2 regions of the Pedobacter sp. A2324 genome follow, and region 2 is predicted to be linked to the other one. Evidence: riboswitches for the same ligand, from Rfam matches in the RefSeq annotation. Region 2 holds a riboswitch; the other holds the start of a gene.
What was found. A riboswitch is a leader RNA that binds a small molecule or an ion and turns the genes downstream of it on or off. The one in region 2 is predicted to bind S-adenosylmethionine.
Positions count from the first base shown of each region.

Region 1: it holds a riboswitch for S-adenosylmethionine, as region 2 does, so the genes downstream of both, metH (methionine synthase) here and AC570I_RS11295 (SusC/RagA family TonB-linked outer membrane protein) in region 2, are expected to answer to the same signal.

Region 1 covers NZ_JCASSK010000002.1:584,483-590,072, forward strand. Annotated here, with positions in the region: gene AC570I_RS07630 (S41 family peptidase) at 1-537, opposite strand, end outside; gene murQ (N-acetylmuramic acid 6-phosphate etherase) at 728-1,534, shown strand; gene AC570I_RS07640 (hypothetical protein) at 1,614-2,180, shown strand; gene AC570I_RS07645 (Bax inhibitor-1/YccA family protein) at 2,220-2,963, shown strand; SAM riboswitch class I at 3,079-3,184, shown strand; gene metH (methionine synthase) at 3,356-5,590, shown strand, end outside.
Region 2 covers NZ_JCASSK010000003.1:459,405-464,994, forward strand. Annotated here, with positions in the region: gene AC570I_RS11295 (SusC/RagA family TonB-linked outer membrane protein) at 1-2,464, opposite strand, end outside; SAM riboswitch class I at 2,817-2,921, opposite strand; gene AC570I_RS11300 (peroxiredoxin family protein) at 3,055-4,320, shown strand; gene AC570I_RS11305 (glycoside hydrolase family 43 protein) at 4,436-5,485, shown strand.

The DNA of each region.
Region 1 (5,590 bases), on a different contig from region 2:
ATTATGAATTAATGTTACCCCAACACCACTTCCAGCCCTGCCTCTGAAGCGTCCCGAAAGCTGTTCTTTTGGCAAATTCCTTCCGCTTACTACTGTGCTGTCTATGCTTAGAATTTTATCCCCCAGTTTAATTCCAGCCTGAAAGGCCGGGCCATCTTTCACCACACCTGTAACCATCATGGTATCATTAAGCATATAGTACTCGATCCCTACACCTTCGAAATTCCCCTCCAGATTGTCGGTCATATCCTGGGCATCTGATGGAGGAAGATAAACGCTATGCGGATCTAACTGATGTAAAACACTATCGATTGGCAAATTCTGAAGAGAATCGGTGTTGATATCGTCAACATAATTTTTGTTGATGATGTGAAGAATTTCATCAAGCTTACCATCGGTGTTACTGGCCAGCTGCGGACTCCTTTTTACACCGAAACCCTGATCCTTAATGAATTTGATACCCAATACCATGCCCACTATTAAAATCACAGAATAGCTTAAGGCAATCAGTATGTTCGTACGGGTATTCTTTTTCATTGGCGCTACTGCAAATTTATGAAAATAAGCGGCTTGATATATTTTTTAACCGCATTTTCACACCTTTTGTTTATAATTTTTAATATAAATTAACCCACCCCTTACATTGTTAGAATTAGCAACCACATATTTTTGAATTTTTAAGCACAGTTTTAGAAAGAATTTACCGAATTTTATCAAAATTAAATTTATGAACAGAGTTACCGAGCAGGAATCTAACTATAACCACATCGATAAAATGTCGGTTTTGGAAGTATTGCAGGGCATTAATAACGAAGATAAAACGGTAGCTTATGCCGTTGAAAAATCTTTGCCTCAAATAGAAAAACTGACTACCGCTGTAGCCGATAAAATGAAAAAAGGTGGCCGCCTGTTTTACATAGGAGCCGGAACGAGTGGTCGTTTAGGTGTTGTCGATGCTTCTGAATGTCCTCCAACTTATGGCGTTCCATTCGACTGGGTAGTTGGTATTATTGCAGGAGGTGATTCGGCGATCAGGAAAGCTGTCGAATTTGCCGAAGATGATGCTGAACAAGCCTGGAAAGATCTTCAGGAATTTGGCATTAATGATAAAGATTGCCTTGTAGGATTAGCTGCATCAGGAACCACCCCATATGTAATTGGTGGTCTAAATACAGCAAGAAAGAATGGTATTTTAACGGGTTGCATTGTGTGCAATACCGGCGGACCAATTGCAGCAGAATCTGACTTCCCTGTAGAAGTGGTTGTAGGACCTGAATTTATTACCGGCTCAACAAGAATGAAATCAGGCACAGCACAAAAACTCGTTTTAAACATGCTGAGTACTACGGTTATGGTCCAGCTTGGCCGTGTGGTTGGCAATAAAATGGTCGATATGCAGTTAACAAACCATAAACTGGTTGATCGCGGAACGCAAATGGTAGCTGATGAATTAAATATTGATTACAACGAAGCCGCTGATCTTTTAAATAAATATGGAAGTGTTAGAAAAGCTGTAGAAGCCGGACAACTCTAGGAAATGAGTGAAAAAGGATGATTGAATTGAAACTTAAACATTCACTCACTCAAAATTCAATCATTCAATAATTTGAAACATGCACGAGATAGAGCCTTATTACCAATGGAGAGATGACTATATCTCCGCCGAAGATGAACGTTCGCCTTTTTACAATACTGAATATTCTGAGTTTCATTTCGATAAACAGATTTACAACTTTCTGCTTCACCCGCAATGGGATGAATTCGGATCCAACACACTGTATATGAAGGTGCTGTATGCCGATTACGACAGGGCGTACGCCATTATCGAATTTATTGGGGAATGGAATGACGCCATCAATAACGACATCATGCTTTTAAAGCGCGACATACTGGAACTGATGATGGATGAAGGTATTAATAAATTCATCCTGATCGGGGAGAATGTGTTAAACTTCCACGCCTCAGATGACAGCTATTACGAAGAGTGGTTTCAGGAAGTGGAAGATGGCTGGATTGTTGGGATAAACTTTCAGGACCATGTCATTGCAGAGTTCCGGGATAATAGCATCGATTATTATATTAACTTTGGCGGAGCCTTGAATAATATGCCATGGCGAACACTAAAACCCCTTCAGTTCTTCAAGAAAGTTGAAGAATTGCTGACAAAAAGATTAAACTAAAATATTAACTTTATACTGTTTAAATACACATAAAACAAAATGGAACAACAAAATTATCAATATCAGGACAACAGCGTTTTCGTTCAGGAGAAATCTGTTTCAAAAAAATTCTTTGCTAATGTTTTCTTATGGATGTTTGTGGCGTTGGTTTTATCAACACTTTCCGCCTTCTACATTTCAAACACAGAAAGCGCATTAAGATTACTGATTAACTTTGAAACCGGTCAGAGAACGGCTTTAGGCTTTGTAGCGATGTTTGCGCCCCTTGGTTTAGTTTTATTGATGGGAGCGGGCTTTAGCCGCTTATCTTATGGCGCTTTACTGGGTGTTTTCGCCTTATTCTCAGTTTTGCTGGGTGTGAGCTTAAGCTTTATTCTATTGGTTTACACAGGCACATCTGTTATCTCATGCTTTGGAGCTGCTGCGGTAATTTTCGGAATTATGGCAGTATTGGGGTATACCACGGAGGTTGATTTAACTAAATTCGGTCCAATCCTAATGGTAGGTGTTGCAGGCTTGTTTATTGCCGGGATAGCTAATCTATTTATCAAAAGCGAACAGTTTAGTTTGATTATGGCATTTGTGGGTGTTGCAGTTTTCACTGCATTGACTGCATACGACGTTCAGAAAATCAAGCAGATCGGAATGGGCCTTGAACAAAGTGGTGAAGCAATCCCTTCTTCCGATACCAAAAAATTAGCCATAATGGCCGCATTAAACTTATACCTTGACTTTATTAACATCTTCCTGTTCTTATTAAGAATTTTCGGAAGCAGAAAATAAGCTCGCCAACAGAACAATATTCTAAAGGCCGTGCAGATTTGCATGGCCTTTGTAATTTTATTTGGCTAGTATCCAATAAATTTTGGAAATGATGCCGCTTTGTTGCATTTTTGTACGCTTATTAAGAAAGACGGAGGGATTAGACCCAACGAAGTCTTAGCAACCTGTGTCCACACAAGGTGCTAAATTCTATCCCGGTTTTAATCGGGGACAGATAAGTTTTAGGAAGGACGATTCCCGCGCCAACTTTTTGAATAAGCATTTTGAGTATCAGGTATAAAGTATCAAGTATAAAGACAATTTTGCCTTATATTTTTTGCCCAATATCTGCAGTTAGGTCGTTCGTCAGTTAGTCCTGACACCCGATACCAGCTACTTGCTACTATAAAACAATGAACATTAGAGAAGAATTAGAAAAGCGTATTCTGGTAATCGATGGGGCAATGGGCACCATGATTCAGCGCTATACATTAACAGAAGAGGATTTTAGAGGGGAACGGTTTCAAAATCATCCATGCGATGTAAAAGGCAATAACGACTTGCTCAACATTACCCGTCCGGATATTATTAAAGCGATACATCTTGAATACTTGAGTGCTGGTGCCGACATTATCGAAACCAACACTTTTAGTACACAAAGAATCTCCATGGCCGATTACCAGATGGAAGACCTTTCATATGAACTCAGTTACGAAGGTGCCCGGATTGCTAAAGAGGCGACCAGCGAATTTATGGCCGCCAACCCCGACCGCAAATGTTTCGTTGCCGGTGCAATCGGCCCAACCAACCGTACCCTGTCCATGTCGCCAAATGTAAACGACCCGGGTTACAGGGCCATTTATTTCGATGAACTCGAAGCAGCCTACTATGAGCAGGTTCGCGGACTGGTAGACGGAGGTTCTGACGTACTGTTAATCGAAACTATTTTCGATACTTTAAACGCAAAAGTGGCCATTGTTGCCATTAAAAAATATGAAGAAATCATCGGCCGGAAACTGGAAATTATGATTTCCGGAACCATTACCGATGCCTCAGGAAGAACTTTATCAGGTCAAACTGCCGAAGCATTCCTCAATTCAGTAATGCATGCAAAACCATTAAGCATTGGTTTTAACTGTGCGCTTGGCGCTAAAGAAATGCGTCCGCATATTGAAGAACTTGCAAATAAGGCAGGTTGCTATGTTTCCGCCTATCCAAATGCCGGTTTGCCAAACGAATTTGGGGCTTATGATGAGCAGCCACACGAAACAGCACACCTGGTGGACGATTTCATTACCTCCGGGTTTGTCAACATCGTAGGCGGTTGCTGTGGCACTACACCCGATCATATTGGCTGCATCGCTAAAAATGCACAAAAAGCAAAACCCAGGAAACTTCCTGTAATTGAACCCGTGATGCGCCTCAGCGGTCTGGAGCCGGTTACCATCAAGCCAGACAGCATTTTTGTAAACGTAGGCGAGAGAACCAACATTACCGGATCACCAAAGTTTTCAAAACTCATTTTAGGCGGTGATTATGAAGCGGCCCTTGCTGTTGCCTTACAACAGGTTGAAGGTGGCGCCCAGGTAATCGACGTCAACATGGATGAAGGAATGTTGGATTCAGAAGCGGCGATGACTAAGTTTCTGAACCTGATCGCCTCTGAACCTGATATCGCCAAACTGCCGATCATGGTCGATTCTTCCAAATGGTCGGTAATCGAAAATGGCCTGAAATGTTTGCAGGGCAAAGGAATAGTAAACTCCATTTCATTAAAGGAAGGTGAAGAGAAATTCCGTGAAAGCGCGCAGAAAATTATGAAATATGGTGCTGCAGTAGTGGTAATGGCTTTTGATGAACAAGGTCAGGCCGACAACTACGAACGCCGGGTAGAAATTTGCAAACGCAGCTATGATATTCTGGTTAGCGAAATTGGCTTCCCACCAGAAGACATCATTTTTGACCCGAATATCTTAACCGTTGCAACAGGTTTAGAAGAACATAACAACTATGCAGTTGACTTTATAAATGCCACACGGTGGATTAAACAAAACCTTCCTCATGCCAAGGTAAGCGGTGGAGTTTCGAACATATCCTTCTCTTTCAGGGGAAACAATGTTGTCCGCGAAGCCATGCACTCCGCTTTCCTTTACCACGCCATTCAGGCCGGACTGGACATGGGAATTGTAAATGCAGGTATGCTCGAAGTTTATCAGGAAATCCCAGCCGAACTATTGGAACGGGTAGAGGATGTACTGCTTAACCGCAGAGACGATGCAACTGAACGTTTGGTAGAATATGCCGACACGGTTAAATCAAAAGGCAAAGAAATTGTAAAGGACGAAGAATGGAGAAAAGGGACCGTAGAAGAAAGGTTATCTCACTCACTGGTAAAAGGCCTCGTAGAATACCTCGATGATGACGTTGAAGAAGCCCGTCAGAAATATGCCCGCCCAATCCAGGTAATTGAAGGCCCGTTAATGGACGGGATGAATATCGTCGGAGATTTATTCGGTGCCGGAAAAATGTTCTTACCTCAGGTGGTGAAATCCGCAAGGGTAATGAAAAAAGCAGTAGCCTACCTCTTGCCTTTTATTGAGCAAGAAAAACTGGATAACCCAGATCAAAATCAAAGTTCTTCTGCCGGA
Region 2 (5,590 bases):
AAGCATTACCAAACAGTGCACCATACGGCTGACCTACCGCAGCAATAACCTGAGCAGAGTTTGTTGCCACAACATAGGTTTGCAACAATCCGCTTTGATCAAGTTCAATGACCTTACTTCTGTTCGCAGCGTAATTTACATCAATATCCCAGGTAAAAGCTTTCTTCACTGGCGTTACCCCCAGCTGCACTTCAATCCCTTTGTTATTGATCTTCCCTGCATTAAGTAATTTAGATCTGAAACCGGTACTCGCACTTACATCTACGCTTAAAATCTGGTTGAAACTGTTACTATTATATACGCCTAAATCAAAGCGCAGGCGTTTGTTGAATAATACCGCCTCTAAGCCAAGCTCTGATGAAGAAGTAGTTTCTGGCTTTAAATCCGGGTTCAAATCTGTTGCTGATGGAATGAGTTGAGGACTTGTACCGAAAGGAGCCCCAAAAGTATACGTATTTATTAGTAGGTATGGCGAAGCATCTTTACCCACTTTAGACCATCCCCCGCGGATTTTGGCGTAGTCTAATAAGTCACTTTTAATATCAAAAGCTTCAGTGAGCAATAAACTTCCGTTGAATGAAGGATAAAAGTAAGACCTGTTTTGTGTCGGAAGCGTAGACGACCAGTCATTTCTTGCAGTTGCATTTACAAACAGGTAATTTCTGAATGCAACCTGGGCAGATCCGTAAATGCCATAGGTTTTAAAATCTGTATAACTGTTTGAAGAAGTTAGGGGATCACGAGAATTAGAAAGGGTGTATAAACCAGCTACCGCCAGCCTGGGCGCACTCTGATCATTCTGTTCGGTAAATCTCGACCGAATATTGGTACCTACGAGGGTTTCAATGCTGAAATCATCATTAAGTTTTTTATCATAACTAAGGGTAGCATCCGTATTGCTTTCACTAACCGTGTATGCGCTTTCTGTATAAGATCCGAAAGGTGTACCATTTGTACCGTAAGCGATTTTGACTTTACGGCGATCGTTATAATAATCTGTTCCTGACCGGAAGTTAAAATTCAAACCATCTATAATGGCATATTTTAAGCCCACACTTCCGATAATTCTATTTCTACGTTGTGATACGGTATTTTCGTAGGCAACCCAATACGGATTACTATAATAGCTGTTGTTCCAGTTGAATGTATTTCCATTTTCATCCAGGTAATTTTTCAGGCGGTTGATATCAACCTGCCTGCCGAACCAGGTAAACTGCAACATGGTACTGGTTGATCGTGAGCCGCCGGTTCCAGGCAAATTATCTGCATTCAACATATTGTAGTTTACATTTCCGGTAAGGCTAAGTTTAGGTGTGATATTTAGGGTAGTATTTAACGTAAGTGAGTTTTTGCCTTGTCCTGAATTCGGGATTACACCAACCTGCTTCAGGTTATTGTAAGACAGGCGATAGTTAAATTTCTCACTTGCATCTTCTACAGCAATACCATTTGAAAGCGAATAACCGGTTTCAAAGAAATCGCGAACATTGTCTGGATGCGCTTCGAAGGGTACGGCTACCCCCTTAGAGAAAAACTGAGGAATCAGCCGGCCATCCATTCTAGGTCCCCAACTCTCATCTACTCCATCATTAATCCCTGCACCTTTACCATCAACATAACTGAACCTACCCTCAGACCCTTGTCCGAAAACATCCTGATACTTAGGTAAGGTTAATAAGGTTTCGATTACTGCATTTGAATTGAAGGTAACACCCAATCCTTTTTTCGATTTTCCGGTTTTTGTTTTAATGATAATCACTCCCGCCGCAGCCCGCGAGCCGTATAGTGCCGCAGCATTGGGGCCCTTTAACACACTGATCGACTCAATATCATTTGAGTTGATATCAGAAATGGTATTGGCATAATCCCTCGCGCCGGCACCGCTTAACTGTGAATTATCCACCGGAATGCCATCAACTACAAACAATGGCTGGTTATTTCCGGAGATGGATGTTTCCCCACGGATAACTACTCTGGAAGAACCCATATCACCCTGGCTATTCGTGATCCTGACCCCTGCTACTTTTCCGGCCAGCGCATTTACGAGATTACTTTCCCGGGCTTCAGTAAGGCTCTGTCCCTTTAGCTCCTGAACGGCATAACCCAGAGATTTTTTTTCACGCGAAATACCCAGGGCAGTGACCACTACCTCATCCAGCGCGTTACTGCTTTCAGTTAAAATAATTGCTAAATTTTTTGTGTTTTCTGTGATCTCAACCTCTTTGGTATCAAATCCAATGTAAGAGATTAACAATATACTTTTCGGATTTGCAGAAATGGTAAATGATCCGTTGTTATTGGTCGTAGCCGCTTCTTTGGCTCCTTTTACCACAACTGATACCCCAGGCAATGTTTGACCTGATGCACTTTTTACAATACCCGAAACCGTGATATTTTGTGCACGGGAGATCTGTGAAAGCAGTAGCAAAAAAAGTATTGCAGACAGCTTAATTTTCTTGAACATAAATAAGATATGATTAATGATTAGTTTAAAAATTGTCAAAATCCGGGCAAAGCCATTCCACTTCGCTTTTGGGCGAATTTTAACACAATAATAAATGACATTTAATTTGAGACAGGAAACGCTGATTACGTTTCTTTTTTAGCGTCTCAGCAACCGCTGCTACACATTCGCGATAGCTTTAGGTATTTTTTAAAGTGGGTAATTTGATAGGGTGCCTGCTCGTTAGTTTTTTTCATCGTTTCTTTTTTATTGTGATTTAATACCGCTCAACATTGCAATACTGCCAAATGAAAAAGCACTTCCTTAAATCAGAAGTGCTACAATATATTATCATACATATTTGCAATCAACTGACTTAACTACCCCAAAAACTTTGGGATGGAATTAGCACCTTTTCCAGCTACGGCGGGTTGCTAAGGTTTCACGGGGCCATTCCCTCCACCTTTCTTGATAAGTATTTTAAAATAACTGGCGCAAAGATAGTACAATAATTGAATAGACTATAAAATCCCTAGAATTTATTTAAAAAATTTCTTCTTAGCTCTTGAGATCGTTACCTTTGCCCTGAATCCTTAGATTCACCCACGATTATGAATATTAAAACTGTTGCATTTCTATCCTTATCTCTTTTATCCTCAGCAAGCCTTATAAAGGCACAAACCAGTATAAAAAAGGATGCTAAAAGTGTAAAATCAAATACTTTTTCATTACCAGGCAAATGGAGGGGCGTTTTTAAGATTAAGCCTGATGTAGAGGTACCCTTTAATTTTGAGATCAGTTCAAAAAATGGCGGCCCTGCACATCTCGTATTTTTAAATGCCGACGAGCATTTCGAAGGAGGTGTTGTAACACAGACCGGAGATTCTGTTTTGGTTAAATTAAACCAGTTTGATAACGAATTTGCGTTAAAACTGGAAGGTGATTCGTTGATCGGAGTGTTGAGAAAACAAGATCGTACAGGGAAACCGACGGTCTTAGCGGCCAGGAAGGGTGAAAACTATCGTTTTAAAACAGACGGAAAACCTGCCTCGGGTGATTTTTCCGGAACTTACGATGTGACATTTAAATCGCCAAATGGAGATCCTGAAAAGGTTGTAGGCCTGTTTAAACAACAAGGCAATAAACTTACCGGGACATTTCTACGTATCACAGGCGATTCGCGTTACCTGGAGGGTGTTGTGGATGGCGACAAATTTTATTTATCCAGCTTTATCGGATCGGGACCCTCATTTTACAAAGGTACTTTTACAAAGGAGGGCAGCATCAATGGGGAGATTGTTACGGCACGTGGCAACGTACCCTTTGACGGTATAAAAAATGAAAATGCGGCTTTACCGGATGCAACTAAACTGACATTTTTGAAAGATGGTTACAAAACCCTTAATTTCTCTTTGCCTGATGTGAATGGAAAAAAAATATCGCTTAATGATGAAAAGTTCAAGAATAAAGTTGTGATTTTGACCATAACAGGTACCTGGTGCCCCAACTGTGTTGACGAGGCAACTTTCCTGGCACCCTGGTATAAAGAAAACCGTAAACGTGGTGTCGAAATTATAGGCATTCACTATGAGAGACAACTCGATTCGGCATATGTCCGTACAGCTTTAAGCCGGTTTCGTGAAAAGTTTGGAATTGAATATGATCAGGTTATCGCGGGGAAACCGGATAAACAACTTGTTGCAGAATCATTGCCCGCCTTAAAGAACTTTTTATCATTTCCAACTACCATTATCATTAATAAAAAAGGTGAGGTTGCTCAGATCCATACCGGATACAGTGGCCCGGCTACCGGAAAGTACTATACCGAATTTGTAAAGGAATTTAACGGGGAAATAGATGCCTTATTAAAACAATAGCCTGCATTAAAGTTCCCGTCTGTAAAGGTTAACATAAAATATTCCTGACCAATAATCGTTGAATTGACGATTATTGGTTATTTTGGACTTCAATTTCTAACCAACATAGAACCAAATGAAGTTTCAGTATAAATTAATATTTATCTCCTCCTTGATGATTTTCTTTTTCGCCATGGCAAAGGCACAGAAAAAGCAAAAGATTCCTACAGAAAAAGATATGTCAGCCTATCTGATGGTCTATTTCAAGGACGATACGCATGGCCTTTACATGGCACTAAGTAAAGACGGTTATAGTTTTACCGATATTAACCAGGCGAAGCCTATTATTGCCGGAGATACCATTGCCGAGCAAAAGGGCATACGCGATCCCTACATCTGCCGCGGACCGGATGGCATGTTTTATCTGGCTCTAACCGACCTTCACATATATGCTCAAAAGCAAGGCTACAGAAGTACCGAATGGGAACGTGATGGAAAGAAATACGGCTGGGGAAATAACCGTGGCTTGGTTTTAATGAAGTCAAAAGACCTCATTCATTGGACTCATCAGGTTCTAAGAGTAGACCAGGCCTTTCCTGAACTTGCTGATATTGGCTGCGCATGGGCGCCTGAGCTTATTTATGATGAAGCTCAGAAAAAAATGATGATTTACTTCACCATGCGTTTTGGCAACGGAAAAGATAAAGTGTACTATTCTTACATGAATAAGGATTTTAAAGGTTTGGATACTCCACCTAAATTGTTGTTCAGCTATCCGAAAGATGTCTCTTACATCGATGCCGACATTACCAAAGTTGGCAATAAGTATCATATGTTTTATGTTCCTCATGATGGAACTTCAGGGGTGAAACAGGCCGTTTCCAGCACAATCAATTCGGGTTATCAATATGACGATAAATGGTACGATCCGGAGGACAAAGGCTGCGAAGCACCTACGGTGTATAAAATTATCGGTCAGCAAAAATGGTTGCTGATTTACGACATTTACCGGATTAACCCTCACAATTTTGGCTTCAGCGAAACAGCTGATTTTGTTAACTTCAAAAATCTGGGTCGTTTTAACGAAGGAGTAATGAGGTCTACAAATTTCCCCTCGCCAAAGCATGGAGCAGTAATCCATTTAACTAAAAAAGAGGCTGAAAAACTTGCGGATTACTGGAAATAAGGGTATTAATTCAGGCTTTGATTATCTTCCACCTGAATGATGTTATTTCTCCGTAAGCTTTTTGCCTATTCCTTCCATTATCATTTAACCCTCAGATAACCATGA